Regions from separate parts of the Variovorax sp. RA8 genome, predicted to be linked through region 1. Evidence: predicted binding sites of a transcription regulator. Region 1 holds the regulator's gene; each other region holds the start of a gene.

Region 1 (10,146 bases):
GTTTCGCCCACACCGATGCGCTGCCAGGCGAGGTGGCCTTCGTGTCGCAATCCGGCGCGCTGGTCACCGCGATGCTCGACTGGGCCAAGAGCCGCGGAATCGGCCTGTCGCATCTCGTCTCGCTGGGCGAACACTGCGATGTCGATTTTGGCGATCTGCTCGACTACCTGGCGAACGACGCCCGCACGCGATCCATCCTGCTCTATGTCGAATCGATCGAGTCGCCGCGCAAGTTCATGTCGGCCGCACGCGCGGCAGCGCGCAACAAGCCGGTGATCATCGTGAAGGCCGGACGCGCGGGCAACGGCGTGCACGCCGCCGCCTCCCACACCGGTGCGCTGGCCGGCTCGGACGTCGTCTACGACGCGGCCATCCGCCGCGCCGGCATGCTCCGAGTCGACACGATGCAGGAGCTGTTCACGGCGGCCGGGACCCTGGCGCGCTTCCGGGGCAACCGCAGCGATTCGCTCACCATCATGACCAACGGCGGCGGTGCCGGCGTGATGGCCGCCGACGCAGCCGCGCAGGCCGGCATCACGCTTGCGCAGCCCGGCAGCGCCCTGATGGAACGGTTGAACGAAGCGCTGCCATCCAACTGGTCGCACGCCAATCCGATCGACATCATCGGCGACGCGCCGATCGAACGCTACACCGCGACGCTATCGGCCCTGCTCGCCGACAAATCAGCCGGGGCCGTGCTGTTCGTCCATGCCCCGACGGCAATCGTGCGCAGCGACGACATCGCCCGCGCCTGCCTGCCGCTGGTGCGCGAGACCGGGCAGCGCGTGATGAGCGCCTGGCTCGGCGACGCCGCTGTCGCCCAGGCGCGCCAGCTGTTCGAGCAGGCGGGCGTGCCCGACTATCCGACGCCCGAGGAAGCCGTCCGGGCCTTCGCGATGCTGCAGACCTACCGGCGCAACCAGGAGATCCTGATGGAGGCGCCGAGTGCAAGCGAGAACGCGGCACCCGATCTCGCCGCGGCGCAGCGACAGCTCGACGCGGTCCTTGCAGAGGGCCGCGAATGGCTGAGCGAGCAGGAGGCCAAGGCCGTCCTGAAGGCCTTCGGCGTACCGGTGGTGCCCACGCTGGCGGTCGCCGCCTCGGCCGATGCCATATTCGCGGCGGCGCGCGAAGTGGGCTATCCGGTGGCGCTCAAGATCGTCTCGCGCGACATCACCCACAAGTCCGACGTCGGCGGCGTGCGGCTGGACCTGCGCGACCAGGCGTCCCTGGACCATGCCGTCAGCGAGATGCTTCGGGCCGTGCGCACCGCGAGGCCCGATGCGCACATCGACGGCTTCACGGTGCAGCCGATGGTGCGTCGGCCGCATGCCCAGGAAGTCATCGTCGGCGCCAGCATCGACAGCGTCTTCGGCCCGGTGATCCTCTGCGGCCAGGGCGGCACTGCGGTGGAGGTGACTGCGGACAGCGCCGTGGCCCTTCCCCCGCTCAACCGCAGCCTCGCGCGCGAACTGGTCTCGCGCACGCGTGTCTCGCGCCTGCTCGCCGGCTACCGCGACCATCCTCCAGCCCGGATGGATGCCCTGTACGACGTGCTGATCGCGGTGTCGCAGATGCTCGCCGACCTGCCGCAGCTGGCGGAGCTCGATATCAATCCGCTCTACGTCGAAGAGGCGGGCGCCATCGCCCTGGATGCGCGCATCCGCGTCGCGAGACAGCCGGTCGCGGGGGCCGAGCGCTTCGCGATCCTTCCGTATCCTTCGCAATGGGCTCGCACGCTGACCTGGAACGGCCGTGAGATCACGATACGGCCGATCCGTCCCGAGGACGAGGCGCAGCACCGGCGCTTCCTGGAACGGCTCGACCCGGAGGACATCCGCATGCGCATCTTCCAGACGCGGCGCGAGCTGCCGCGCAGCGAACTCGCGCGGCTCACCCAGATCGACTACGACCGGGAGATGGCGTTCATTGCCGAAGCCGTCGATGCGCAGGGCGTGCGCGAGACGCTGGGCGTGGCCCGCACCGTGAGCGACCCCGACCGCGTGGAGGCCGAGTTCGCCATCATCGTGCGCTCCGACCTCAAGGGCGCGGGGCTCGGCAGGCTGTTGTTCCAGCAGTTGATCGAGCATGCCAGGCGTTGCGGGACGGGCCGTCTCGCGGGCCTCGTGCTGCGCGAGAACAGCCGGATGCTGAATCTGTGTCGCGACATGGGCTTCGAAGCCGATCCGGCGGAACCGCCCGGCTCGGGCGTGCGGCGCATGGTCAAGACCTTGAACGGCCTTGCCGACAATCCCGGGTCCGACGCAGGCGCACCCGCCCGCGCTTGAATGCACATGCCGATGAGCGCCCTCTCCCGTCAGCGGCACCAGATGTCGATCTGGTGACGCAGGTCGATCCACAGCGCCTGAGTCGCCACCGCTGCCAGCAGGCCACCGGCCAACCGCGTTCCCCATTCCTTGCGCGCCATGCCGGCGCCTGACTGCAGGCGCTGCCACAGCCAAGGCGCCAGCACCAGGGACACGCTGCTCCCGACGGCGAAGAGCGCCATCGTGAGCGCGCCCTGCGCCGGCCCGTTGGCCAGGCCCGCAAGCATCAGTGCCGAGTACAGCAGGCCGCATGGCATGCAGACCCAGAGCGCCCCCGTCGCGAGCACCCCCGTCAATGAACCGGTGACCGACCGCAGCCGTGCCGCAAGCGCGCGCCCGATGCGGTGCGCCCAGACCGGCTGCCGCCCGAGCGCTGCGAGCGCCAACCCCCAGGCCAGCACGAGCACGTGCAGCAGCACCCATGCAGGACGCAGCGCGGCGACCTGTTCGCTCGCAAATGCCAGGCTCTGCATCGCCGCCGCAGCCAGCGCGCCACCGGCCGCATAGCCTGCGATCCGGCCCGCATGAAAAGCGACGGACGCGGAGACAGCCGGTGGCCTCCCCGCGAGCGTCGCCGCGCCCCCCTGCGCAGGCGCGCGCACGATCCGGATCACGCCGGAGCATGCGGCACTGCACATGGCGACGCAATGCGGCCCGCCGACCAATCCCATCAGGAGCGCGGTGCTGGCCAGCGCAGCCTGCATGGTCAGACAATGCGCGAGAAGCGCGTTCGGTTGCGGTCGGCCTGCAGATAGCGATCGAAGACCATCGCGACGGCGCGCACGAAGAACCAGCCCATCGGCGTGACCTCGATCTCATGGTCGCGCAGGTGCACGAGGCCCTGCGCCGCGAGCGGCGCGAGCGCCACGAGCTCGCTGGCGAAATAGCGCTTGAAGTCGACCAGGTGGGCCAGTCCGATCGATTCATAGTCCACATGCCCCTGGCACATCAGCGCCATGATCACCGCGCGCCTCAGGACGTCGTCGCGCGTGAGCGCCAGGCCGCGCACGACCGGCAGGCGACCCTGGTCCAGGAGGTCGTAGTACTCCTCCAGCGTCTTGGCGTTCTGGCTGTAGGTGGCGCCGACCCGGCCGATGGCCGACACGCCCAGCGCCACGAGATCACACTCGGGCTGGGTGCTGTAGCCCTGGAAGTTCCGGTGCAGGCGTCCCTGCCGCTTGGCGATTGCGAGCGGGTCTTCGGGCAAGGCGAAGTGGTCCATGCCGATGTAGACGTAACCGGCCGCGGTGAGCGTGGCGATCGAACGCGACAGCATCTCCACCTTGGTCCTGGCGTCGGGGAGTTCGTCGGCGGCGATGCGTCGCTGCGGCTTGAAGCGCGCCGGCAGATGTGCATAGGCGTAGAGGGCGATGCGGTCGGGCCGCAGCTCGCAGACCTGCGCCAGCGTGCGGTCGAAGGATCCGGTGCTCTGGCGCGGCAGCCCGTAGATGAGGTCGATGTTGATCGACCCGAAGCCGAGTCCGCGTGCGCTCGCCACCAGGTCGAACACCTGCCCTGCCGGCTGGATGCGGTGCACGGCCTTCTGCACGTCGGGGTCGAAGTCCTGAACGCCGAAACTCAGGCGATCGAAACCCATCTCGGCCAGGCTCGCGAGTCGATGGCCATCGACCGTGCGTGGATCGATCTCGATCGACTGCTCGCGCTCCGGCGGCAACGTGAACGCGTCCCCGAGCATGGACAGCAGCTCGCGCAAACCCCCGTCGTGCAGGAAGGTCGGCGTGCCGCCCCCCAGGTGCAGCTGGGTGACAACCGCGCCGCGGCCGAGCTGCGCGGCCTGCAGCGCCACCTCGCGCGCCAGATAGCCGAGGTACTCGCGCCCGCGGCTCTTGTGCCGGGTGACGATCTTGTTGCAGGCACAGTAGTAGCAAAGCGATTCACAGAACGGAATGTGCACGTACACAGAAAGCGGCCGGCCATGCGCGCCGAGCTCGCTGCGCTGCCGCAGCGTCTGGGCGTAGTCGTCGGCCGTGAACGCCTCGACGAAACGGTCCGCCGTGGGATAGGACGTATAGCGCGGCCCTGGCACGTCGAAACGCCGCAGCAGACCCGCCGACGGCAGGACGAGCGATGAACCGGCAGGCGCGGCGGCAAGGGATGAGTTCATTGCGGTAGATATGGGAGGCACCGGCCCACTATGCAGGCAGGCCGCCCCGTCATCCTTGATGTGCATCAAGCCTCGGCTGTGCGCGGCGCCTGAGAATCGCTGCGAACCCCGACGCCATCAATGAAAGCCGAACACATCAAGGTCGCCTGCTCGAGCTGCAACCTGCGCGAGCTCTGCATGCCTGCGGGCCTGGAGCCGAGCGAACTGAAGCGCATCGACGAGATCGTGGCCACGCGGCGCAAGGTCCGGCGCCGCGAGGCACTTTTTCGCAACGGCGAGCCCTTCACCTCGCTCTACGCGATTCGCACCGGCGTCTTCAAGACCCGCGTGGCGACCGAGGATGGCCGCGACCAGGTCACCGGCTTCCAGATGGCCGGCGAGATCATCGGGCTGGACGGCATCGTCAACAACCAGCACACCTGCGACGCGATCGCGCTCGAGGATGCCGAAGTCTGCGTGATGCCCTTCCATCGCATCGAGCAGCTCTCGCGCGAGGTTCCCTCCCTGCAGCGCCACGTGCACCAGATCATGAGCCGCGAGATCGTGCGCGAGCACGGCGTGATGCTGCTCCTGGGCAGCATGCGGGCCGAGGAACGCCTCGCGGTCTTTCTCCTGAACCTTGTCCAGCGGCTGCACGCGCGCGGATTCTCCCGGTCCGAGTTCGTACTTCGCATGACGCGCGAGGAGATCGGCAGCTACATCGGGCTCACGCTCGAGACGGTGAGCCGGACGCTGTCGAAGTTCATGGAAGACGGCATCGTCGAGGTGGAGAAGCGCAAGCTGCGCATCGTCGACGCCGATGCACTGCAGCGCATCGTCAATCCGCCGGGCGGTTGAGCTCGTCCGCGCGCTTGGTGAGCAGCAGCGTGAGCGCGCTCGAGCCGGTCGCCAGCACCCAGAAGATGAAGAAGCCGGCCGCATAGACAGCCTGCCGGGACAAGCCGATATCCTCGCCGCCCCAATGGAGGTCGCTGGGGTCGACCAGCGCGAAAACCAGCAGTTCGGCAACGCTCGCCAGCAGGAAGGCCGGCCAGAGGATCGACATCCAGTCGTGGGACTTCATGATCTTCAACGCCTCGGTGCGGGCAGATCCGCGTCCGGCGTGGCCGCATGGTTGCGCCCTGCCAGCGCAGGCATCAGGTTCTTGGCGGCGAGCTCCTTGTTGATCTCGGCACCCCGGCGGTAGTAGTCCGGCGCCACCACCGGATCGGGCGTGCGCAGCGCGAGCCAGAGCGTCACGAAGCTGGCGACGATGACCACGGCGGGCCCGGCTATCACCATCCACAGCAGCGGGAACTGCCACCAGGGTTCGCTCTTCGGAGCAGTCATCGCGCAATCGTCCATCTCGTCTCCTTTGGAACTCAACGGGGCACCATGAAGGTGGCCTTCTCCGACACCTGCGCGCTGCCCTCGACGGAGCGCACGTCGAGATGGACGACGTGGGACCCTGCGGCGGCGCTGCCGTACGGAACCTGCAGGCGTACCGCGACCCAGCGCGACTGCGCAGGACCGACCTCGAGCGGCTCGGCCGGCGATACGCTGAGACCTTCGAGGCCCCTGGCTTCGATGCGGTAGCGCTGCGGCTGCTCGGTCGCGTTCATGATCTGCAGGCGGTAGACGTTCTCGAGCTGGCCGCCCTCGGCGATGCGCGCGAGCGATGCCCGGTCCCGCACCACATCGACCTTCAGCGGCGTGCGGGCCACCAGGCTCGCCAGCAGACCGATCGTCAGTGCGGCAAGCAGGCCGGTGTAGATCAGCACCCGCGGGCGCAGCACGCGGCGCAGCACCTGCCTGGGCGTCCAATGGCCGGCCATGCCGTTCTGGGTCGCATAGCGGATCAACCCGCGTGGTGTCTTCATCTTGTCCATCACGGTGTTGCAGGCATCCACGCACAGCCCGCAGCCGATGCACTCGTACTGCAGCCCCTTGCGGATGTCGATCCCGGTCGGACAGACCTGCACGCACAATGAACAGTCGATGCAGTCGCCAAGGCCCTGTGCGCGCGCGTTGCTGCCCTTGGCATGCACGCCGCGTGGCTCGCCCCTCTCGTTGTCGTAGCTCACGATGAGCGTATCCCGGTCGAACATGGCGCTCTGGAAGCGTGCGTAGGGACACATGTACATGCAGACCTGCTCGCGCATGAAGCCCGCGTTGCCGTAGGTCGCAAAGCCGTAGAAGAAGACCCAGAACACTTCCCACGAGCTCATGCGGGTCTGCAGGAATTCCAGGCCCAGCTCCCGGATCGGCGTGAAGTACCCGACGAAGGTGAAGCCGGTCCACAGCGCAATGCCGAGCCACACGATGTGCTTGAACCACTTCTTGACCAGCTTCTCGAGCGAGAAGTCGCCCTCATCCAGGCGCATGCGGGCGATGCGGTTGCCTTCGATCTTCTGCTCGACCCACATGAAGATCTCGGAGTAGACCGTTTGCGGGCAGGCGTAGCCGCACCACAGCCGCCCCGCCACCGCGGTAAAGAGGAAGAGCGAGAGCGCCGAGATCACCAGCAACCCGGTCAGGTAGATGAGGTCCTGCGGGTACAGCACCAGCCCGAGGATGTAGAAGCGTCGCGCGCCCAGGTCGAACAGCACTGCCTGGCGCTGCCCCCACTCGATCCAGGGCAGGCCATAGAAGACGAGCTGCGTGAGGAACACCATCGCCCAGCGCCAGCGCGCGAAGATGCCGCTCACCGTACGGGGGTACACCTTCTGGTGCGCGACGAAGAGTCCACCATCCTTCTCGGCGGTGGCGATCGGAATCACCCGCCGCGCGGGCCTGGCCGATGCGGAAGCGGAAGCGGCATCCTTCATGACCGGCCTAGGGAGCCACGACCGGCTTGTTCGACAGGCCCCAGACGTAGGAGGCCAGCACATGGATCTGCGCCTCTGTCAGGCGCCCCTGCTGCGCCGGCATCTGGTTGGTCTTGCCGGTGTTGATGATCGAGATGATGGCTTCCTGGCCGTATCCATGCAGCCAGATCCGGTCGGCAAGATTGGGGGCGCCTATCGCCGGGTTGCCCGCTCCCGCGACGCCGTGACAGGCCGCGCAGGCGCTGAACTTGCTCTTGCCCAGCCCGGCGCGGACCGAATCATGCGGGCTGCCGGAAAGGCTCAGCACGTAGTTGGCGACGTTCTTGACGTCCTCCGGGGTGCCGACCGCCTCGGCCATCGGTGGCATGACGCCGGTGCGCCCCTGGGTGATCGACGCCTTGATCTTGTCGGGCGTGCCGCCGTGCAGCCAGTCACCGTCGGCCAGGTTGGGGAAGCCCTTGCTGCCGCGCGCATCCGAGCCGTGGCACTGCGCGCAGTTGTTCAGGAACAGGCGCTCGCCGATCGCCAGCGCGGCCGGCTCGCCCGCCACGCGCTCGACCGGCATGGCCGCGTAGGCGGCGTAGACGGGCTCGAGCTCGCGCTTGGCCTTGGCAAGGTCCTTCGCATACTCGTTCTCGGTACTCCAGGCGAGTTCGCCCCTGTAGCTGCCCAGGCCCGGATAGGCAACCAGGTAGACCAGGCCGAAGATGATGGTGATCACGAAAAGGCCGATCCACCAGCGCGGCATCGGATTGTTGGCCTCGCGCAGGTCCTCGTCCCACACATGGCCGGTCGTTTGATCGGGCCCGCCCGGGACTTTCGTCCTGGCCACCAGCCACAGCAGCAGTGCGCACAGCGCAATGCTGCCGAGCGTGGCCACGGCCACGTAGGTCGACCAGAAGTCACTGAAAAAATCGCTCATGGGGTTCTCTCAGTCCTGTTCGAACGGCAATTGGGCTGCATCCTCGAAAGCCTCCGCCCTGCGGCGCGAGAAGGCCCACACGAGGATGCCGATGAAGGTGGCGAAGGAGGCCAGCGTGGCCGCGATTCGCAAGACGGTGATGTCCATTGCCTGCTCCTTACTTGAGCGCGAGGCCGAGCGACTGGAGATAGGCGACCAGCGCGTCCATCTCGGTCTTGCCCTTCACATCGGCCGCCGCCTTGGCGAGCTGCTCGTCGGTGAAGGGCACGCCGACGCGGCGCAGGGCCCGCATGTGCGTGGCCGCCTCGGCACCATCCAGCGGCGCCTTCTCGAGCCAGGCGTAGGCCGGCATGTTCGATTCGGGCACCACGTCGCGCGGGTTGACCAGGTGGATGCGGTGCCACTCGTCGCTGTACTTCCCGCCGACGCGCTGCAGGTCGGGGCCGGTGCGCTTGCTGCCCCACTGGAACGGGTGGTCGTAGACGAACTCGCCGGCCACGGAGTAGTGGCCGTAGCGCAGCGTCTCGGCGCGGAACGGCCGGATCATCTGCGAGTGGCAGTTGTAGCAGCCCTCGCGCACATAGACGTCGCGGCCCAGCACCTGCAACGAAGTCGGCGGCTGCATGCCCGTCACCGCTTCGGTCGTCGACTTCTGGAAGAAGAGCGGCACGATCTCCACCAGGCCGCCGACGGCGACGACCAGCAGGATCAGCACGATCATCAGGAAGTTGTTGGTCTCGATCTTCTCGTGCGAGAAGCCGGACTTGGGTTCGTTCGAGTTCATGTTCTTCTTCCTCACGCGTGGGCGGCTGCCGGCAGCGGAATCGATGCGGGTGCCGAGCGCCCTGCGATGACGGTCATCCAGACGTTCCATGCCATGACCAGCATGCCGCCCAGGTAGAGCAGGCCGCCAATCAGGCGCACCACGTAGTAGGGAAAGGTGGCCTTCACGCCCTCGACGAAGGTGTAGGTGAGCGTGCCGTCCGTATTGACGGAACGCCACATCAGGCCCTGCATGACGCCGGCGATCCACATGGCGGCGATGTAGAGCACGATGCCGATCGTGGACATCCAGAAGTGCAGCTCGATGGCCTTGACGCTGTGCATCTCGGTGCGGCTGTACATCCGCGGGATCAGGTAGTAGAGCGAACCCATCGAGATCAGCCCCACCCAGCCGAGCGCGCCGGCATGCACGTGGCCCACGGTCCAGTCGGTGTAATGGGAGAGCGCGTTGACCGTCTTGATCGACATCATCGGCCCCTCGAAGGTCGCCATGCCGTAGAACGACAGCGCCACGATCAGGAAGCGCAGGATCGGATCGGTGCGCAGCTTGTGCCAGGCGCCCGAAAGGGTCATGACGCCGTTGATCATTCCACCCCAGCTCGGTGCCAGCAGGATCAGCGAGAACACCATGCCGATCGACTGGGTCCAGTCCGGCAACGCGGTGTAGTGCAGGTGGTGCGGCCCCGCCCACATGTAGGTGAAGATCAGCGCCCAGAAGTGCACGATCGAGAGCCGGTACGAATACACCGGCCGGCCGGCCTGCTTGGGGATGTAGTAATACATCATCCCGAGGAAGCCGGCCGTGAGGAAGAAGCCGACGGCGTTGTGGCCGTACCACCACTGCACCATCGCGTCCTGCACGCCGGCATAGGCCGAGTAGCTCTTCATCCAGCCGGCAGGGATCGCGGCGCTGTTGACGATGTGCAGCAGCGCAACGGCGATGATGAAGGAGCCGTAGAACCAGTTGGCCACGTAGATGTGGCGCACCTTGCGGATGCCGATCGTTCCGAAGAACACGACGGCATAGGCCACCCAGACCAGTGCGATCAGGATGTCGATCGGCCATTCGAGCTCCGCGTATTCCTTGCCGCTCGTGTAGCCCATGGGCAGGCTGACGGCGGCGGCGACGATCACGGCCTGCCAGCCCCAGAAGACGAACGAGGCCAGCGCCGGCGCGAAGAG
Region 2 (10,146 bases), 1.2 Mb from region 1:
CTTTTCAACCTGTGCATCAACGCGCGCGACGCTATCAGCGGGTCGGGGTGGATACGTGTTCGTCTGGGCCGCAGCAGTGGCGGGTGGACCTGCGCGTCGTGCCGCGCCCAGGTCGACGCCGGCCGCTGGGTCGAGTTGAGCGTCGCCGATAGCGGCAGCGGGATCGCGCCGGACCTGATCGACCGCATCTTCGAGCCCTTCACCTCCAGCAAGGAGGTCGGCCGTGGCTCGGGCATGGGCCTGGCGATGGTGCACGGCATCGTGCATGACCACGGAGGCCATGTCATCGTCGAGACATCGCTCGGCGCTGGCTCCGTGTTCCGCGTGATGCTGCCGCCGGCCAGCGACGCGGAGGTCGACGCCCCTGACGCCCCGGCCGTGGCAGCGGCCGGCGGAGCGCTTTGCGCGCGCGTCATGGTTGTCGATGACGAGGTCATGGTCGGCGACTTCATGGTCGAATTGCTGTCCGGCTGGGGCATCGAGGTGGTGCTGCATCGCAGCCCGCTGGAGGCGCTGGCCTGGCTGGACGATCCGGGTCGGCCGCTCGACCTGCTGATCACTGACCAGACGATGCCGCAGCTCGACGGTCTGCAGCTCGCGCAGCGCGCCACCGATCTGCGCCCGGGTCTGCCGGTCTTGCTGTACACCGGCAACGCCGAGAGCGTCGATGAAGCCGAAGCGAAGCACCACGGCGTCAGCGGCGTGCTGCACAAGCCCGTGGACAACCGGGCACTGCGTGCGCTGATGGAGTCATGGCTTCACAGGGGGCGCGGCAGCACCTCCCACGGCGGCTAAACCGCTTGCCCTCCGATACCAGGGCGATACAAACATGAGCTGCCGCGACGCGCGGTGATTACCGACACCTCGCAGACTTCCTCTCACGCCGTCGAAACCGCGGCCTTCCGGCCGGCCGGCGGCAGTTCAAGGAGAACAGTTCCATGATTGACTTTCACACCACCCAAGGCGGTACGGTCGGCATCGCCGACGAGCCCATTGCAACGTTGCGCGCGGCGCTGCGCGGCAGCCTGCTGCTGCCCGCGGATGAAGGCTACGACGTGTCGCGCACGCTGTGGAACGGCATGGTCGACCGCCGGCCGGCTGCGATCGTGCGTGCCGCGGGCGCAGCCGACGTGATCCAGGCCGTGAACTTTGCGCGAGAGCACCGGCTCCTGATGGCGGTCAAGGGCGGTGGCCACAACATCGCCGGCAAGGCCGCCTGCGACGGCGGCCTGATGATCGACCTGTCAGGGATGAAATCGGTCCGCGTCGACCCGGTGGCACGCCTGGCGCGTGTCGAACCCGGAGCGCTGCTGTCTGATTTCGATCGCGAGACGCAGGCCTTCGGGTTGTCCACGCCCACGGGGATCAACTCGACCACCGGCATGGCAGGACTCACGCTGGGTGGCGGTTTCGGCTGGCAAAGCCGCAAGCGGGGGCTGACCATCGACAACTTGACGGCCGTCGACGTGGTGCTCGCTTCCGGCGAGCTCGTGCAGGCGAGCGCGACGCAGAATGCCGACTTGTTCTGGGCCGTGCGCGGCGGCGGCGGCAACTTCGGCGTGGTCACCTCGTTCGAATACCGGCTGCATCCCCTCGGCCCCGAGGTGCTGGCCGGGCTGATCGTCTATCCGCTCGCTCAGGCGAAGCAGGTGTTCGAGGGCTATCGCAGGTTCACGGCCGAGGCTGGCGACGAGATGACCACCTGGATGGTGCTGCGCAAGGCGCCCCCCCTTCCCTTCCTTCCGGCGGATGTGCACGGCAAGGAGGTGGTCGTCATCCCCTTCTGCTGGATCGGCGAGCTCGGGCGAGGCGAGGAGCTCGCGAGGCCGCTGCGCAGCTGGGGCGTGCCGGCCGGCGAGCACGTCGGACCGATGCCCTTCGCGGCTTGGCAGACCGCCTTCGACCCGCTCCTGCAACCGGGCGCACGCAATTACTGGAAGTCGCATGATTTCACGGCGCTGACCACCGATGTCGAACGCATCGTGTGCGACGCCACCGCCCGGCTCCCGAGCGACGAGTGCGAGATCTTCATCGGCCAACTGGGCGGGCAGGTCAATCGAGTCGAGGTCGGCGACACGGCCTATCCGCACCGCGATGCCGAGTTCGTCGTCAATGTGCACACGCGCTGGCGCGACGCCGGCAGCGACCGCAAGTGCATCGATTGGGCGCGCGCACTGTTCGACGCACTGTCGCCGCACGCAACCGGCGGCGTCTACGTGAACTTCATGCCAGAGGACGAGATGCAGCGCGTGGCGGGCGGCGCCTATGGTCCGAACTATGCACGGCTGGCCAGGCTGAAGGCCAAATACGACCCAGGCAACCTGTTCAGCCAGAACCAGAACATCCGGCCGCAGGCCTGAATCGGCCGATGGGCTGGCGGCCGCCGTTGCAACATAGGCGAAGAAGCAGCTTCAGGCCTGGCGTCACTCGTCGAGGTCCGGAAGACAACCGGGCGGCAGGCGATCGAGAGAATTCCAATCGGGCACCGTGTAATGGCGCACCACGGGTTCTCGATCGAAGAGCTTGGGCCTGTCGGCTGCGTCGATGGATGGCTGGTCATGATCTTCGCCGGCAAATGCGCGAATGCTCGCCATTGAATCCCAGATCGACATGACGACCACCACGGTCGTGCCGTCCCCCCGGTCGCGAAACAGTGCAGCCGCTCGCTGGTTGCCCGGGGCTGCCCGCATCTCTTTCAGCTTTCCCTGTTCGAGATGCGCCCTGCATTCTTCGCGCAGCGGGGTGCGAATCCAGAACGTCCATGTCCGAAGAATATTGTCCATTGGCAAACACAAGCGGCCTCCGAGGCCGCGAGCGACCTCGGTTGCGAGTTCAAGGGTGGAGGCGAGTGATTGCTGCCGAGGGCGGATGCCTGCGCCAGCGTGCCGATTCGGCAATGATGCGCGTGCATCTTCCGTCACGCGAGGAACTAGGGCACAGGGGGGCGCGTTCCGTCGCCGAATCGTGCTTCGGCGTGAACAAGTTCCGGCAATCGAGTGCGCAGGGTCAGGCTTGAACGACCGCCGGCTCGGCTGCCGCACCGCTGCCTTCCGCCTCGCGCTGGCCGGCATTGACGAGCAGCACCGGAATCGGCGCCATGCGCAACACCTGCTCGGCGTCGCTCCCCAGGAACGCCCGCGCAACGCCATGGCGGCCGTGCGTGCCGATCACGATGAGATCCGCGTTCCAGACCTTTGCCTGGTCGACCACGATCTCGGAGACCCGGCCCGCGACCGACGTGAAGAGCGCGCTCTCCGCATCGATGCCGGCGCGCTGTGCACGCTCCCTCCCCTGCTCGAGAATCTTCCTGCCCGCCTCCGCCATCAGCGGCACCACGTCACCGCTGTAGGTGGCGAAGGTCTCGAACCCCGTCACGTACTTCAACTCGTCCACCACGTGAACGAGCCGGAGCTTCGCGCCGGTGAGCTTGGACAGCCGAAGTGCTTCGTCCAGGCCTCGCAGCGAGGTGGCACTGCCGTCGATGGGAACAAGTATGCGTTGATACATGAGGTGGCTCCCTTCAGTGCGCCTCTGACAGCTGATCCAGGATGGCCGGGTTCTCCAGCGTCGAGATGTCCTGCGTAATGGCTTCGCCTTTCGCGACGGAGCGCAGCAGGCGGCGCATGATCTTGCCGCTGCGCGTCTTGGGCAGGTTGTCGGCAAAGCGGATGTCCTTCGGCTTCGCAATCGGGCCGATCTCCTTGCCGATCCAGCTGCGCAGTTCGGCGGCCAGCTTGCGAGCTTCCTCGCCCGTCGGCCGGGACCGCTTGAGCACGACGAAGGCGCAGATCGCCTCGCCGCTGGTTTCATCCGGCCGGCCGACCACCGCCGCCTCGGCCACGAGGTCGGTGCAGGCCACCAGCGCGGATTCGATCTCCATGGTCCCCATGCGATGGCCGCTCACGTTCAGGACATCGTCGATGCGACCGCCGATGGTGAAGTAGCCTGTCTCGGCGTCGCGCGCCGCGCCGTCCCCTGCCAGGTAATAGCCACGCAGCTCTGCCGGAAAGTAGCTCGACCGGTAGCGCGCATCGTCGCCCCAGATGGTGCGGATCATCCCGGGCCAGGGCTTCTTGATCACGAGGATGCCGCTCTGCCCATTCGGCAGGTCGTCGCCGGTCTCGTCGACGATCGCGGCCATGATGCCGGGGAACGGCAAGGTACAGGAGCCTGGCACCAGGTCGGTTGCGCCGGGCAGCGGCGTGATCATGTGGCCGCCGGTTTCCGTCTGCCACCAGGTGTCGACGATCGGGCAGCGCCCGCCGCCGACATGCTTGTGATACCACTCCCATGCTGCCGGATTGATAGGCTCGCCCACCGAGCCGAGGATGCGCAGGCTCGACAGGTCGAAGCGGCTTGGATGCACCTCGGCATGGCCCTCGGCGGCCTTGATCAACGAACGGATGGCGGTCGGCGCGGTGTAGAACACCGTCACCTTGTGCTTCTCGATCATCCTCCAGAAGCGGGCCGCATCGGGATACGTCGGGACGCCCTCGAACACCACCTGGGTCGCGCCCAGCGCGAGCGGCCCGTAGGCGATGTAGCTGTGGCCGGTGACCCAGCCGATGTCGGCCGTGCACCAGAAGACGTCGTCGTCATGCAGGTCGAAGGTCCACTTGGCCGTGGCTGCAACCTGCACCAGGTAGCCGCCGCTGCTGTGCTGCACGCCCTTCGGCTTGCCGGTGGACCCGGAGGTGTAGAGCAGGAACAGCGGATGCTCGGCGCCAACCCATTCGGGTTCACAGGTCTCCGGCTGAACCTGCGTGAGCTCGTGCATCCAATGGTCATGCGGTTGCCACGCGACGGCGCCACCGGTGCGGCGGTAGACAACGACGCTGCGCACGGCCTCGCAGCCGCCGAGTGCCAGCGCCTCATCGACCAGCGCCTTCAAGGGCAGCGTCTTGCCGCCGCGCACCTGCTCGTCGGCCGTGATGACGGCAACGGCGCCGGTGTCGGCGATCCGGTCGCGCAGGGAATGCGCCGAGAAGCCGCCGAACACCACCGAGTGCACCGCGCCCAGGCGCGCACAGGCCTGCATCGCCACCACGGCTTCGACCGACATCGACATGTAGATCGCCACGCGATCGCCCTTGCCGATGCCCAGCGCCTTGAGCCCATTGGCCATGCGGCAGGTCTGCGACAGCAGTTGCGCGTAGGTGGTGCGGGTCACCTTGCCGTCGTCGGCCTCGAAGATGATCGCGACCTTGTCGCCCCGGCCGGCGGCGACCTGCCGGTCCAGGCAGTTGTAGGAGACGTTCAAGGTGCCGTCCTCGAACCACTTGTACATGGGCGCGTGAGCGGTGTTGAGCACCTTCTCGAACGGTGTCTTCCATTCCACGAACTCGCGCGCCAGGCGCGCCCAGTAGCCTTCGTAGTCGGCCTCGGCCTCGGCCGCCAGCGCGTCGTAGGCGGCGCGTCCGGCCACATGGGCCGAGCGGGCCAGGCCCTCCGGCGGAGGATAGTGTTTCGGGGTCTGCGCGTTGTCCGGTGATGTCATGCCTTGGTCTCCTGTACGTCCCGATGGTCGGCGACTCCACATCGGCGGACCTTGCGCTAGCGCAAATGTCTTGCCGGCAGGTGGTCGCATTCGAGGGCGCGCGGCGTGCCAGGCCTGTGCGAACCTTCTGTCGCGGCCAAACGCAAGGAGCTTGTTTCAGATCAAGGAAGCGGCGATCGGCCCGCGCTAGGCTTCCAGTGCGGTTCGAAGTGGAATGCCAGGAGACAAAAGGAGATGCGGGATGTTCGCGCAGCAAATGCCCACCGGCGCGCAGCTTGGGCGGCCCCACATGCCAAGTCCTGACCTTTGTACCGAGGAAGAGGTCGTGTCGCTGGTCCACGCCTTTTATTCGAAGGTGCGCAACGACGAGCTGCTCGCCCCGATCTTCGAGTCGCGCATCGCCGACTGGGATCCACACCTGGCCAAGATGGTCGACTTCTGGTCGTCCGCCCTCAGAGGCACGGCCCGCTACAGGGGAACGCCCATGCCCAGGCATGTGGCATTGCCGGGGCTCACCCCGACGCTGTTCCACCGCTGGCTCGCCCTTTTCCACGAGACCACCCGGGCCTTGGAGAACGAAGCGCTGCGGCAACGCGCCGACGACCTCGCGCATCGCATCGCCGGCAGCCTCTGGTATGGCTATCAGGCGCGGCATGGCGCGCCGGCCGACGCAAGGCAGTCCCCCTGAACAGGCGGAAGCAGCCGGGGGTAGAAGGGAAGATCAGCCCATGACGCATCCCAGCCTGGCCATCATCTGCCACGAACATCGGGCGCTCTCGGCCATGCTGCGCTCGATCATGCTGCTCCTGCGCGAGCATCGGCGGCGCAATACCCTGCCCGACTTCGATGCCCTGCAGGCCATGCTGTTCTATATGGACGAATTCCCGGAGAAGCTGCACCATCCCAAGGAGAGCCGCCTGCTCTTTGCCAAGCTCCGTGGACGCGATGCGCGCATCGACGCGGTGCTCGACCGCCTTGACCGCGACCATGCACATGGCGAGCAGGCCATCCGTGAGCTCGAACACGCGCTGCTCGGATTCCGCATCATGAGCGGCACCGGCCAGTGCGAAGCGCGCCGGCGCCACTTCGAGGCCTTGATGAAGCAGTACGCCCACTTCTATCTCGATCACATGCATATCGAGGAGACCGAGATCCTGCCGCTGGCCCAGGCGGTGCTCGACGCCGACGAATGGGCCGACCTCGATGCAGCGTTCCTGCTCAACCGCGACCCGCTGGCGGGCTACGAGGCGGACGAGGCGTACCGGCCCCTCTTCAGGAAGATCGTCGGCGCACTGCAGCATTCCGGCAGTGTCGGCTCGGCGCTCGAAGCCTTTGCCGGCGCCGCCATACCGAACGACACACGCCACCCGCTTCCATGAGGAGTCCTGTTTGCCATCGACGGCAGTTCGACGACCAATCAGCGGCAGCGTCGGGTGCCGTCTCTTGAACCACACACATGACAGGAATGACCATGCCATCGACCACACATGCGGCAGCCGATGCCGCTGCATCGCTGCTTGCCATCGCTGTATCTGCCAACGGGCGGATCGATCCGCGTGAGGTGGCGGAACTCGACCGGCTCGGCGCCTACCAAAGATTGGGGGTTCATCGGGACGACTTCCTGACGCGGGCCGAGGCGGCGCTGGAGGAGATCGGGCGCCCCTTGAGCCAGACGCAATGGCTGCGCTCGAGTGATCGGTGCCTGATGCTGGCTTTGCAGCAGGCGGTGGTGGATCCCGAACTGCGCCTGCTGGTATGCCGCCTGGCTGCGGCCGTGATCACGGCCGATGGCCGGGTTACCGATGATGAACGCCAGATCTACGCATGGTTGCTGGGCCAATGGGGTGTGACGCAAACCATGGTCACGCACGCCATCATGCGCGATCGGTGGCACTGACAGCGGGGGAATCTCGATCACATGCACCTTCGACGCAGTGTCGATGAAGGTCAAACTTGCGCTTCGGTCAAAGACCTGGGCCATGCCTTCGCCACGCTTGAGGAAACTCAAGCCAATCGCCCGGCGCAAGGTCACACTACCCGGATCGACCGTCCTGCACGGCACCCCGCCCGCTGGCAAGCGGCCCGCTTCGTTCCTGCACCGAGAAACCGACATGTCCATTTCAAGCTTCGACGATCTGCTGCGCGCCGCGCGCGAGATGACGCAGGCGCAGCGCCTGCTCTTCGTCTTCACGGCCGCCGGCGTGCCCGAGGACGCCACACCTGCGCAGCACGAGCGCTACCAATCGGGCCAGGGCGGCACGCTGACGCCCCTGATGTGCGTCGACAAGACGCCCGACGAGGTCGTCTCCTTCGACGCCCTGCGGGACGAGGCACGACAATTCGGCCAGCTGTGGGACATCGTGTTCGTTGCCGCGATGTCCGGCAGCGCGAGCCGCAGCCCGACCAGCGAACAGGCCGAAGCGCCGCTGCGGCGCATGGTCGAATCGATCAAGTCCGGCGATGTGGCCGGCCTCGTCCCCTTCGACAGCGAAGGCCAGCCAGTGCAGATCGGCTGACGCCCTCTGGCAGCCCCACGCGCGGTTACTGAACCAGCGGCGTCTGCGCCGCATCGAGGTCCACGCCCTCGACCACGGCCTGTCCCGCCAGCAGCTGGAGGCACTGCCGAAGCGCCGTCACATACGCCTGCTGGCGCAGTGCCATCGCGACCGCGCCGCGCACCGACTCGAAGGACTGCGGCTCGCCGCCCTCGCGCTCGAGAACTTCCACCACGTGCAAGCCGAACCGGCTGTGGACCAGGCGCGGCAGCACGCCGACCTCGACCTGGCCGAAGATCTCCCGGGCGAACTCGGGCGCGCAGTCGGCCGGGGTCAGCCATCCGAGCTCGCCGCCTTCGACGCCGCTGGGACAGTTGGACAGCTCGCGGGCGGCCTGCTCGAAGCCGGCGCTTGCGCCGCCACCCGCCTTGCCGTCGTGGCAGCGGACATCGAGCAGGCAGGCCTCTGCGCGATTGCGCAGTGCCACCACGTCCATGCCCGGTGTGACTGCGAACAGGACGTGCCGCGCCCGCACGCGCTGCCCCGTCCGATAGCGGGCCGGGTGCGCCGCATGATGGCGCCGGCAGGCCTCCTCGGACGGCTCGGGCAACTGAAGTTCGCGCTCCAGCCACGCATCGATGGCCTGCGAGGCGGCTTCGCTGAGCACGCCGTCGCCGGCCGCTGCATCCGTGGGTGCCAGCAGACCCGCGTGGATCGCGGCCTGCCGCAGCAGCTCGGAGCACGCGCGCTGGCGCAGTTCCTCCGTCGTCAAGGCCTCGGCCTCGGCGTGGAGTGCGACGCCATTGACCCGCGCCACCGGCGCTGCCATCGCCTGCGGCGCCGCGGCGGCCGGATCGAGAGGTTGGACATTCATGAGGGTTCTCTCCTTGTTTCAGACGGCCCCGGGTTCGCGTGGCTGGTTGTGGCCGGCCGGAACGTTCAGCCGGCGGCTGCGCACGACCTGGTGCGGCCGGAACAGGAACCGGATGGTCCCGAAGCCGCTCCACACGTGCACCAGCCGGCTGAACGGGAACAGCAGGAAGATGGTCATGCCGAGCACGATGTGGACCTGGTACGGCCAGGCCAGGGCGGCCAGTGCGGTGGCATCGACCGGACGCAGGGTGACGATGCGCTGCGCCCAGTCCGCCAGGATCAGCATCACGCTGCCGTCTGCGTGCTGCACCGAGTACGGCAGCGTGATCAGCCCCACGACGAGCTGGACCCAAAGCACCACCAGCACCGCGATGTCCGTCGGATGGCTGGTGAGGCGGATGCGCGGATCGAACACGCGCCGGTACAGCAGCAGCGACAGGCCGACGAAGCACAGCGCGCCGGCGATGCCGCCGGCCACGACGGCCATCATCTGCTTGGTCGCAGCGCTCATGAAGATGCCGTAGACGCTGTGCGGCGTGAACAGCCCGACCATGTGCCCGAAGAACAGGAACAGCACGCCGAAGTGGAACAGGTTGCTGCCCCAGCGCAGGGTGCCGGCCCGCAGCATCTGCGAGGAGTCGCTCTTCCAGCTGTACTGGCTCTGGTCGAAGCGGATCAGGCTGCCGAGCACGAACACCATGAAGCAGACATACGGATAGACCTGGAAGAGAAAGCCATACACGCCTTTCATGACGATGCTCCTTGTGTGACGTTGCTCTTGCGCACGATCCGGATGGGTTGCGGCTGGCCGGGGCTGGCCTGCCCCTTGGACGAACAGCCATCGAAGGCGGGGGGTTCGGCCCAGCTCTCGTCGAGCGCCTCGTCGGCGGGCGGCTTGACCGGCTGCGCCTTCTCCCCGGCCAGCTCGAGCAGCGCGCCGAGCACGCTGGCGTAGGGGCTCTCGCGGTGCTGGAGGGCACCGAAGATGGCATTCAGGATGTGCGCCATCTCGCCCAGGAAAGCCCGCGCCTCGCGCACCGGCTGCGTGGAGACGAATTCCAGTACCGCGGGCAGGTAGTCGGGGAGCTCGCCCTCGGCCAGGAACAGGCCGGCCTTCTCGTAGGTCTGCCCGAGGTCGATCATGGCCGGCCCGCGCTCGCGCGAGTCGCCGTGCACATGCTCGAACAGGTGCAGGGAGGTGCCGCGGCCCCGGTCGAAGAGCTCGACGTAGTCGGCTTCCGCCTCCAGGGGTTCGGCGCGCCACAGCATGTCCATCAGCCC
Region 3 (10,146 bases), 4.7 Mb from region 1:
CTCAGGCCTGTGCCCGGATCGATGCAGAGCTTGTGGATCCGTTCCGGCGACCGGGCCGCCACGTCCTCGATGTCCATGCCGCCCTCGGCCGAGGCCATCAAGGCGACGCGCTGCGCCTCGCGGTCCACCACCAGGCCCAGGTAGAACTCGTGGGCAATGTCGACGCCCTCCTCGACCAGCAGGCACTTGACGATCCGGCCTTCGGGACCGGTCTGAGGTGTTCGCAAGCGCATGCCCAGGAGGTGGCTGGCGTGCTGCCGGACTTCCGCGATCGACCGGGCCACTTTCACGCCGCCACCCTGGCCGCGGCCGCCGGCGTGGATCTGGGCCTTGAGGACCCAGATCTCGCCGCCCAGCTGCATGGCCGCCTCCGCCGCCTCGTCGGCCGAGCGGCAGGGAAATCCGCGCGGCGTGGCCACGCCGAATTTCCGCAACAGCGCCTTGCCCTGGTATTCGTGGATATGCATGGCGGTGAGCGGCTGTTCGTGCGGCGGGAGAATTTCAGATGCCGAGCTCGCTGCCGCCCGCCTGCGCCCAGTCGAAATACCTGGACGGGGCCGCGCCGCAACGCCGGATGTGCTGTGCCTTTTTCTGCTGGATGACCTCGGCGAGGAAGGCCGCGTCGTAGGCCTTCAGCAGATGCGGCTGGCAGGTCTGCAGGTAGTGGCAGATGCGCCCGGCCGGGTCCTGGCTCGCACCCATCAATTCTTCGTAGGTGCGGCTGTCCCAATGCCACCGGAAGCCCAATTCGTAAAACGCCGCGTTGTAGGCATTGCGCTCCATTTCGTCGTTCCGGTATTGAATTGGCAAATCATTGATCATGGCTTTCTCCTTCAAATTGGTTGCCGCGGTCAGCTCAATTGAATTCGCTCGGCATGACCAAAATGTAGGAGGGTCGATCAATAAATAACAGTGAAACTATTTTATTGAATACATTTGCTATGAGTTATGGATCGGGCGCGTGGCACCGCCGCCCGGCTCGCCTTGCGGGCTCAGGCGCCGCGCCTCAGATCACGCCTTCCTGGCGCAGCATCGCCAGGTCGTCCGCGCCGTAGCCCAGCTGCCGCAGCACTTCCTCGGTGTGCTCGCCCAGCAGCGGCGAGCGCGTCACCTCGGTCGGGCTGTCCGACAGCTTGATGGGATTGCCCACCGTCAGGTACTTGCCCCGGGTCGGGTGTTCGACCTCGACGATGGTGCCGCTCTCGCGCAGCGATTCGTCGGCGGCGATCTCCTTCATCGAAAGGATCGGCCCGCAGGGAATGTCGTACCGGTTGAGGATCTCCATGGCCTCGAACTTGTCCTTGGTCATGGTCCATTGCTCGATGCGCGCGAAGATCGGCTTCAGGTGCAGCAGGCGCGCGGCCGGCGTGGCATAGGCCTCGTCGGTGATCCAGCCCTCCTCGCCGATCACCTTGCACACCGCCGGCCAGACCGCGGCCTGCGTGATGAAGTAGATGTAGGCGTTGGGATCGGTCTCCCAGCCCTTGCAGCGCAGGATCGAGCCCGGCTGGCCACCGCCCGAGGCGTTGCCGGCGCGCGGCACCGCGTCGCCGAACTTGCCGTCGGGGTACTGGGGGTATTCGTGCAGGGTGCCGGTGCGCTCCAGCCGCTGCTGGTCGCGCATCTTCACGCGGCAGAGGTTGAGCACGGCGTCCTGCATCGGCGCCAGCACCTTCTGGCCACGCCCCGTGGTGTTGCGCTGGTAGAGCGCCGCCATGATGCCGAGCGCCAGGTGCAGGCCGGTCCCGCTGTCGCCGATCTGCGCGCCGGTGACGACCGGCGGGCCGTCCTCGAAACCGGTGGTCGACGCCGCGCCGCCGGCGCATTGGGCCACGTTCTCGTACACCTTGCAGTCGGCGTACTTGCCGGGCCCGAAGCCCTTGACCGAAGCCACGATCATGCGCGGGTTGAGGTCCTGGATATGGCTCCAGGTGATGCCCATGCGGTCCAGCGCGCCGGGCGCGAAGTTCTCGACCAGCACGTCGCAGGTCTTGATCAGCGTGTCCAGCACCTGCTTGCCCTTGGGCTTCTTGGTGTCCAGCGTGATCGAGCGCTTGTTGTGGTTCAGCATCGTGAAGTAGAGGCTGTCCACGCCGGGAATGTCGCGCAACTGGCCACGCGTCGCGTCGCCCTCGCCGGCGCGCTCGACCTTGATCACGTCGGCGCCGAACCAGGCCAGCAGCTGGGTGCAGGTGGGGCCGGACTGCACATGGGTGAAATCCAGGATGCGGACGCCTTCGAGGGCCTTGCTCATCGTTTGTCTCCTAGGTCTTCGCTTCGACTTCTGCCAGACGTGCGCGCAGCTTGCGCTCCTCGGCGAAGCGGGCCGTTTCATCGCGCACGATCGCGACGATAGCCGTGACCTTGCGATCCTCGGAAAACAGCATCGACACGGTGAAGGCGATCGACAGCGTATGCCCGTCCTTGTGCAGCGCGGGCACGCGCAGCAGGTCGGCGCCATACTTGGTGATGCCGGTGGCCATGGTCTTCTGGTAACCCTCCCAGTGCCGCCCGCGCTGGCGCTGCGGGATGATCAGGTCGAGCGAGCGGCCCAGCGCCTCGGCCTCGGTGAAGCCGAAGATGCGCTCGGCGGCCCGGTTCCAGAGCACGATCGCGCCCTCGGCATCGCAGGCCATGATGGCATCGCCGGCGCCTTCGACGAGCTGCTTCAGATCGATGTTTGATTGCAAGCGTATCTCCGGGATGTGAAGCGGACCTATTCCAGGAACACCGCGGAACCGGCTTTGCCGGGCCGCTGGTGTTGCCCCCGGTGAGGGGGTGGCGACCACAGGAAGTGGGCCAACCTGGGGGAGAGCGTTATTAGATTGCCTTGGCTTCGCGCAGATTCGCGATCTGCTCCTTCGAGTATCCCAGCTCGGCCAGCACCTCCTCGCTGTGCTCGCCCAGCAGCGGCGACGGGGTGATCTCCGGCTTCAGGTCGGAGAACTTGATCGGGCTGCCGACGGTGAAATAGTTGCCGCGCTCCTTGTGGCCCTTCACCTCAACGATCGAGCCGCTCTTGCGCAGCGATTCGTCGTGCAGCAGCTCCTTCATGGTCAGCACCGGGGAGCAGGGGATGTCGAACTTGCGCAGGATGTCCACCGCCTCGAACTTCGTCTTGTCGGCCAGCCAGTCCTCGATGGTCGCGAAGATCGCGGTGATGTGCGGCTGGCGTGCCTTGGCCGTCATGTAGTCGGGGTCGGTCTTCCACTCGGGCTTGCCGATGGCATCGCAGATCGGAGCCCAGGCGTGGCCCTGCACCGTGAAGTAGATGTACGCGTTGGGGTCGGTTTCCCAGCCCTTGCACTTGAGCACCCAGCCCGGCTGGCCCCCGCCGCCGGCATTGCCGCCCCGCGGCACGACGTCGCTGAAGGTGCCGTGCGGGTACTGCGGGTACTCCTCGAGATAGCCGAGCCGGTCCAGGCGCAGCTGGTCGCGCATCTTCACGCGGCAGAGGTTCAGCACGGCGTCTTGCATCGCGCAGGCCACGCGCTGGCCCTTGCCGGTCTGCTGGCGGCCGATGATGGCGGTCAGGATGCCGATCGCCAGGTGCATGCCGGTGTTGCTGTCGCCCAGGGCGGCGGCGCTCACGGTCGGCGGGCCGTCCCAGAAGCCGGTGGTCGATGCCGCGCCGCCGGCGCACTGCGCGACGTTCTCGTACACCTTCAGGTCGTCATAGTGGTGGCCGTCGCTGAAGCCCTTGACCGAGGCGACGATCATCTTGGGATTGAGCTCCTGGATGCGCTCCCAGGTGAAGCCCATGCGGTCGAGCGCGCCGGGGCCGAAGTTCTCGACCAGCACGTCGGATTCGCGGATCAGCTTCTCCAGCACGACCTTGCCCTCCGGCTGCTTGGTGTCCAGCGTCAGCGAGCGCTTGTTGCTGTTGAGCATGGTGAAGTACAGCGCATCGACATCCGGAATGTCGCGCAGCTGCGTGCGCGTGACGTCGCCGGAGCCCGGGCGCTCGACCTTGATGACGTCGGCCCCGAACCAGGCCAGCATCTGAGTACACGCGGGCCCGGCCTGGACATGGGTGAAGTCGATGATCTTGATGCCGTTGAGGGGTTTGTTGTTGCTGCTCATGTGATAGCTCCTGTGTTGCCTGGGATTACTTCTTCTTCGCCGCGCTCGGGTTGAGACTGGTGATGCGGCCGCTTTCGGTGCCGGCGGTCTCGTCGATCACGGCGTTGATCAGGGTCGGGCGGCCGGAGGCGACGGCCTCGCTCAGGGCCTTCTGCAGCTCTTCCGCAGTGGTGGCGTGCACGCCGACGCCGCCGAAGGCCTCCATCAGCTTGTCGTAGCGCGCGTCCTTGACGAACACGGTCGGCGCCACGTCGGCGGTGCCGCTGGTGTTCACGTCGGTGCCGCGGTAGACGCCGTTGTTGTTGAAGACGACGACGCAGACCGGCAGGTTGTAGCGGCAGATGGTCTCGACCTCCATGCCGCTGAAGCCGAAGGCGCTGTCGCCCTCGATGGCGATCACCGGCTTGCCGGTGACCACGGCCGCGGCGACGGCAAAGCCCATGCCGATACCCATGATTCCCCACGTGCCGACGTCGAGGCGTTTGCGCGGCTCGTACATGTCGACGATGCTGCGTGCGAAGTCCAGCGTGTTGGCGCCCTCGTTGACGACGATCGCATCGGGCCGCGCCTTCACCTGGTCGCGGATCACGCTGAGCGCGCTCTGGAAGTTCATCGGCGAGGGCCGCGCGGCCAGCGTGGCCGCCATCTTCGAGAGGTTCTTGTCCTTGCGCTCGGCGATGCCGCCGGTCCAATCGGCCGGGGGCTTGGCCCAATTGCCGTCGATGCCCGCGAGCAGCGCCGACACGCAGGAGCCGATGTCGCCGATCACGGGCGCAGCGATCGCGACGTTGCTGTCGATCTCGGTCGGCGCGATGTCGATCTGGATGAACTGCTTGGCGCCCTTGTCCTGGCCCCAGGTCTTGCCCTTGCCGTGCGACAGCAGCCAGTTGAGGCGCGCGCCGACCAGCATCACCACGTCGGCTTCCTGCAGCACGTAGGAGCGCGCGGCGGCGGCCGATTGCGCATGGGTGTCGGGCAGCAGGCCCTTGGCCATCGACATCGGCAGGTAGGGGATGCCGGTCTTCTCGACCAGCGCGCGGATGTCGACGTCGGCCTGCGCATAGGCCGCCCCCTTGCCCAGCAGGATCAGCGGCCGCTTGGCGCCCTTGAGCAGATCGAGCGCGCGCTTCACCGCGTCGGGCGCGGGGATCTGGCGCGGCGCCGGGTCAACCACCTTGATCAGCGACTTTCGGCCGGCCTCGGCATCCAGGGTCTGCGCGAACAGCTTGGCCGGCAGGTCCAGGTACACGCCGCCCGGGCGGCCCGAGAGGGCCGAACGGATCGCCCGCGCGATGCCGACACCGATGTCCTCGGCGTGCAGCACGCGAAAGGCAGCCTTGCACAGCGGCTTGGCGATCGCGAGCTGGTCCATCTCCTCGTAGTCACCCTGCTGCAGGTCGACGATCTCGCGCTCGCTGGAGCCGCTGATCAGGATCATCGGGAAGCAGTTGGTGGTGGCGTTGGCCAACGCCGTGAGGCCGTTGAGGAAGCCGGGCGCCGACACCGTGAGGCAGATGCCGGGCTTCTGCGTCAGGAAGCCGGCGGCCGCGGCGGCGTTGCCGGCATGCTGCTCGTGGCGAAAGGAGATCACCCGCATGCCCTCGGCCTGCGCCATGCGCGTGAGGTCGGTGATCGGGATGCCGGGCAGGCCGAAGATCGTGTCGATGTCGTTCAGCTTCAGCGCATCGATTACCAGGTGGAAGCCGTCGGTCGTCTCGCGGGCCGGCGCGTCGTCCGTCATGTTCTTGAGGGCCCGCGCGACCAGCTCGTCGGCGGTCGAGTCGGCCTGCTTGGCGGTGCTGACTGAGGACATGTCTCTCCTTGTGCTTGGGTATGAATGGCCAGGGGCCGAGCCACGACTATGATTCGAGGCCAAGCTGCAGCCGTTGACCTTGGTCAACTTTCCGGAAAACGACACCGGCTCGATGAACCGGCGGTCGTCGCGATATCGAGCAAGACGGGACCCATGACCCTGTTGGAAAACCACCCGGAGAAAAACATCATTCGTGCCCAACTCCGGCAGAACATCCTTCTCAAGGAACTGAGCGAGGGTGACCGCGCCGAGCTGGAGTCCCACCTTGCCGTGGTGGACGGAAACAAGGGCGACTTCCTGCTGCACCAGGGCGTGCGCGAGATGGAGCAGTACTTCATCCTCGACGGCATCCTCAAGCGGGTGGTGAGCAATCCGGCGGGCAAGGAAATGATCCTGCGCTTCGCCGACGAGAACGACATGGAGACCAGCTACGCCGCCCTGCGGCTGGGCACGCCGACGCCGTACGGCATCGTCTGCGTGACCAAGGCGCGGGTTGCCAGCCTGCCGCTGAAGGAGTGGATTGCCTTTCTCAACCGCCACCCCGACACGAAGGAGCTGTTCGAGTTCAGCGTGATGCGCGGGATGAGCGAGATCATGGCGCACACCATCACGCTGCACCTGCTGGACGCGCCGGGCCGCGTGCACCGCTTCATGCGCAAGCATCCGGAACTGGTGGATCGGATTCCGAGCAAGGAACTGGCCTCCTATCTCAATCTGTCGGCGGAGACGCTCAGCCGGTTGAAGAAGCGCGGAAAGATCTGACTCAGGTCTGCTTGGCCGAGGCGAAGCGGCGCGTGCCGGTCATCAGTCGCAGTTCGTTGGTCACGCCCGAGACACCAGGCACCGCGATGGCCACGTGCTCGGCCTGCTCGCGCTCCTCGGCGTCGAGGACGATGCCGCGCAGCTTCACATCGCCCTGCTTGGCCTGGATGGTGATGCTGATGTCGCGCGTCTCCTCGTGCTCCTTGAGCGCCGCGCGCACGCGCGCCTCGAGTGCCATGTTGGCCAGCAGGGCGCGCGACTCGGATGTCTCGGCGAATTCCGGGCGTTGCGTCATCAGGCGGATCAGCTCCACGCAGCTGTCGACCGAGACGCGATCGGTGTTGAGCACCAGGTCGTAGAGCACCGGGTCGCCCCAGGTCACGCCGAACTGCTCGTGCATGCGCGAGGCGTGCGCGTGGTCGCTGCGCCGGATCTCGGCCTCGGCGAACTCGGCATCATCGGTGCCGAGGTGGGCCATCAGCCACTCGATGCGCTTCCTGAGCGAGCGCGTGACGCGCACGCACAGCACATGCGGCACCGGCCGCAGCAGGCAGGTGGCACCCCAGCCGCGCAGCACCACGTTACCGCCGTCTGCCAGCGAGAACACTTCTTCCGCCGTATAGAGCGCGACGCTGCGGCGGTCGGTGGTCAGGCGCTCCACCAGGCCGGCCTTGCCGTCGCGCAGCCGGCCGATCAGGCTGGTCGACACCTGCGCCCTGTCGGCCACGCGCTCGATGGCCTCGTGGCGCATGACGGCCAGTCCGAGCGCGCCGGCGAGCTGCAGCGACACGTCCTTGGCGAGGGAACCCATTTCCTGGGTCATTGCGATGACGGGCATGCGGCCTCCTCGATCAGTCCACCGGCCGTTCGGCGGCGAACTCGTCAGGCTTTTTTGGCTTGATCATCGCCAGCACTTTCGAGATCAGCGGCCAGAAGAGCATGGTCAGCGCCAGCGTGGTGATGCTGCCCACCAGCGGGTTCGACCACATGATGCCGACCTCTCCCTGCGAGACCAGCATGGCTTGGCGGAAGGAGTCCTCGGCCTTGTCGCCGAGCACCAGCGCGAGCACCAGCGGCGCGAGCGGGAAGTCGAGCTTCTTGAAGATGTAGCCCACCACGCCGAAGCCGAGCATGAACCAGATGTCGAGCATCGCGTTGTGCACGGTGTAGGCGCCGATCGCGCAGATCACGATGATCACCGGCGCGATGATCGAGAAGGGAATGCGCAGGATCGAGGCGAACAGCGGCACCGTGCTCAGCACTACGATCAGCCCGACGACGTTGCCCAGGTACATGCTGGCGATCAGGCCCCACACGAAGTCCTTCTGCTCGACGAAGAGCAGTGGGCCCGGCTGCAGGCCCCAGATCAGCAGGCCGCCCAGCAGCACCGCCGCGGTGGGCGAACCGGGGATGCCCAGCGCCAGCATCGGCAGCAGGGCGCTGGTGCCGGCGGCATGCGCCGCGGTCTCGGGCGCGACCACGCCCTCCATCTCGCCGGTGCCGAACTTGGGCCCCCGCTTCGACATCTTCTTGGCCAGGCCGTAGCTCATGAAGGAGGCCGGCGTAGCACCACCGGGCGTGATGCCCATCCAGATGCCGATCAGGGAGCTGCGCAGCGAGGTGACCCAGTACTGCGGCAGCTGCTTCCAGGTCTGCAGCACCACCTTGGGATCGATCTTGGCGCTCTTGCCGGAGAACTTCAGCCCCTCCTCCATCGACAGCAGGATCTCGCCGATGCCGAACAGGCCGATGACCGCGATCAGGAAGTCGAAGCCGCGCATCAGCTCCGGCTGGCCGAAGGTCAGGCGCAGTTGCCCGGTCACGGTGTCCATGCCGACGCTGGCGAGCGCGAAGCCGAGGGCCATCGATGCCAGGATCTTGAAGGGCGAGCCCTTGCCCATGCCGACGAAGCTGCAGAAGGTCAGCAGGTAGACGGCGAAGAACTCCGGCGAGCCGAACTTGAGCGCGAACTTGGCCACCAGCGGCGCCAGGAAGGTGATCATCACCACCGCCAGGAAGGCACCGACGAAGGACGAGGTGAAGGCGGTGGTGAGCGCCGCGCCCGCCTTCCCTTGCTGGGCCATCGGGTAGCCGTCGAAGGTGGTGGCCACCGACCAGGGCTCGCCGGGGATGTTGAAGAGCACGGAGGTGATCGCCCCGCCGAACAGCGCACCCCAGTAGATGCAGGACAGCATGATGATGGCCGAGGTCGGCGACATCGTGAAGGTGAGGGGCAGCAGGATCGCCACGCCGTTGGCGCCGCCCAGCCCGGGCAGCACGCCGATCAACACACCCAGGATGATCCCGACGAACATCAGGACGATGTTCATGGGGGTCAGGATCACGGCGAAGCCCTGCATCAGGGCGCTGATTTCATCCATTTCGGGTTCGCTCCGTGAGGTTCAATAACCGAGAAAGCGAAGCGGATCGAGCGAGCCCTTGAACAGCGGCACCTTGAACCAGACTTCGAACATGAGAAAGAAGAGCGCGTTGACGGCGAACGCGATAACCGAGCTCTTCACCCAGGAGTACTTGCCCAGCACCACCATGAAGAGCGCGATGTAGACGGCCGAGGCGACATACAGGCCCAGCAAGGTGACGGCCAGCACGTAGACGGTGGCCGGCACCAGCACCGACAGCACGCGCTTGAGTTGCTCCGAATCGACGAAGACCTCGGTGTTCCTGTTCTTGCCGAGGAGCGCCTGGTAGAGGATGCCGGCGCCGGAGACCACGATGATCACCCCTATGTAGAACGGGAAGTAGCCAGCCCCAGGACCGTCGGAGGTCCAGCCCGCGCCGAGGCGGCGGCTCTCGAAGACCACGCCCAGGCCGACGATCAGCAAGACCGCTGCCACTACCGCTTCGACGATGTGGGTGCGCACGCCGATGCGCACCGGGTTCTCGGAATTTTCGTTGTGCTCCATGGAGCCCCCGTCGTGTGTGTCGAGAAAGATCGGAGGCGGAATTCCCGCCCTCCACCCGGCCGCGCAGGCGCGCGGCGCTCTGCCGCTCTGTTTACCGGCTACTTGGCGCTGGCGGCGATGAAGCCGGCGTCAGTCATCAGCGTGCGATGCGTGGCCTCGGCGGAGGCGAGCCACTTCGCGAATGGCTCGCCGGTCATGAAGGTCGGGTTGAAGGCCCCCTTCTCCATGTACTCCTTCCATTCCGGCGTGGCTGCCACCTTGGTCAGCAAGTCGACATAGAAGGCCAACTGGTCGGGCGTCACGCCTGCCGGCATGAAGATGCCGCGCAGCATCGTGTAGTTGGTGGGCACGCCGGCTTCCTTGCAGGTCGGGATGTCGTTCCACGACTGCGTGTCGGTGACCTTGGTCTTGAAGGGCATGCGCTCGTCGTCGAACACGCACAGCGCGCGCAGCTTGCCGGCGCGCCACTGTGCGACCGCCTCGATCGGGTTGTTGACGGTGGAGTTCACATGGCCGCCCACCAGCTGCACCGCCACCTCGCCGCCGCCCTTGAAGGGCACGTAG

What was found. The regulator FNR, encoded in region 1, switches genes on or off when oxygen is low (the NO sensors DNR and NnrR bind a similar motif). The targets are predictions, from matches to a motif close to TTGATNNNNATCAA.
Region 2: a site for FNR is predicted at 7,435-7,448, ahead of E5P3_RS12130 (ribonucleotide reductase subunit alpha). Genes of this name have one in related genera too.
Region 3: a site for FNR is predicted at 5,970-5,983, ahead of oxc (oxalyl-CoA decarboxylase). Genes of this name have one in related genera too.

Annotation. Positions count from the first base shown of each region.
Region 1 is NZ_LR594662.1:1,386,595-1,396,740, reverse strand. Features, by position in the region: gene E5P3_RS06685 (bifunctional acetate--CoA ligase family protein/GNAT family N-acetyltransferase) at 1-2,288, shown strand, start outside; gene E5P3_RS06680 (sulfite exporter TauE/SafE family protein) at 2,318-3,031, opposite strand; gene hemN (oxygen-independent coproporphyrinogen III oxidase) at 3,034-4,452, opposite strand; gene fnr (fumarate/nitrate reduction transcriptional regulator Fnr) at 4,573-5,289, shown strand; gene E5P3_RS06665 (hypothetical protein) at 5,270-5,515, opposite strand; gene E5P3_RS06660 (FixH family protein) at 5,521-5,781, opposite strand; gene ccoG (cytochrome c oxidase accessory protein CcoG) at 5,814-7,259, opposite strand; gene ccoP (cytochrome-c oxidase, cbb3-type subunit III) at 7,267-8,181, opposite strand; gene E5P3_RS06645 (cbb3-type cytochrome oxidase subunit 3) at 8,191-8,328, opposite strand; gene ccoO (cytochrome-c oxidase, cbb3-type subunit II) at 8,339-8,965, opposite strand; gene ccoN (cytochrome-c oxidase, cbb3-type subunit I) at 8,977-10,146, opposite strand, start outside.
Region 2 is NZ_LR594662.1:2,560,654-2,570,799, reverse strand. Features, by position in the region: gene E5P3_RS12170 (PAS domain-containing hybrid sensor histidine kinase/response regulator) at 1-795, shown strand, start outside; gene E5P3_RS12165 (FAD-binding oxidoreductase) at 939-2,360, shown strand; gene E5P3_RS12160 (antibiotic biosynthesis monooxygenase) at 2,424-2,783, opposite strand; gene E5P3_RS12155 (universal stress protein) at 3,007-3,507, opposite strand; gene acs (acetate--CoA ligase) at 3,521-5,497, opposite strand; gene E5P3_RS12145 (group III truncated hemoglobin) at 5,787-6,185, shown strand; gene E5P3_RS12140 (hemerythrin domain-containing protein) at 6,226-6,876, shown strand; gene E5P3_RS12135 (hypothetical protein) at 6,969-7,394, shown strand; gene E5P3_RS12130 (ribonucleotide reductase subunit alpha) at 7,609-8,013, shown strand; gene E5P3_RS12125 (peptidylprolyl isomerase) at 8,039-8,866, opposite strand; gene narI (respiratory nitrate reductase subunit gamma) at 8,885-9,616, opposite strand; gene narJ (nitrate reductase molybdenum cofactor assembly chaperone) at 9,613-10,146, opposite strand, start outside.
Region 3 is NZ_LR594662.1:6,113,055-6,123,200, forward strand. Features, by position in the region: gene sucC (ADP-forming succinate--CoA ligase subunit beta) at 1-467, opposite strand, end outside; gene E5P3_RS29110 (hypothetical protein) at 502-822, opposite strand; gene frc (formyl-CoA transferase) at 1,007-2,254, opposite strand; gene E5P3_RS29120 (PAS domain-containing protein) at 2,265-2,690, opposite strand; gene frc (formyl-CoA transferase) at 2,821-4,083, opposite strand; gene oxc (oxalyl-CoA decarboxylase) at 4,109-5,896, opposite strand; gene E5P3_RS29135 (Crp/Fnr family transcriptional regulator) at 6,050-6,658, shown strand; gene E5P3_RS29140 (cytidylate kinase family protein) at 6,660-7,496, opposite strand; gene E5P3_RS29145 (tripartite tricarboxylate transporter permease) at 7,510-9,039, opposite strand; gene E5P3_RS29150 (tripartite tricarboxylate transporter TctB family protein) at 9,061-9,582, opposite strand; gene E5P3_RS29155 (Bug family tripartite tricarboxylate transporter substrate binding protein) at 9,681-10,146, opposite strand, start outside.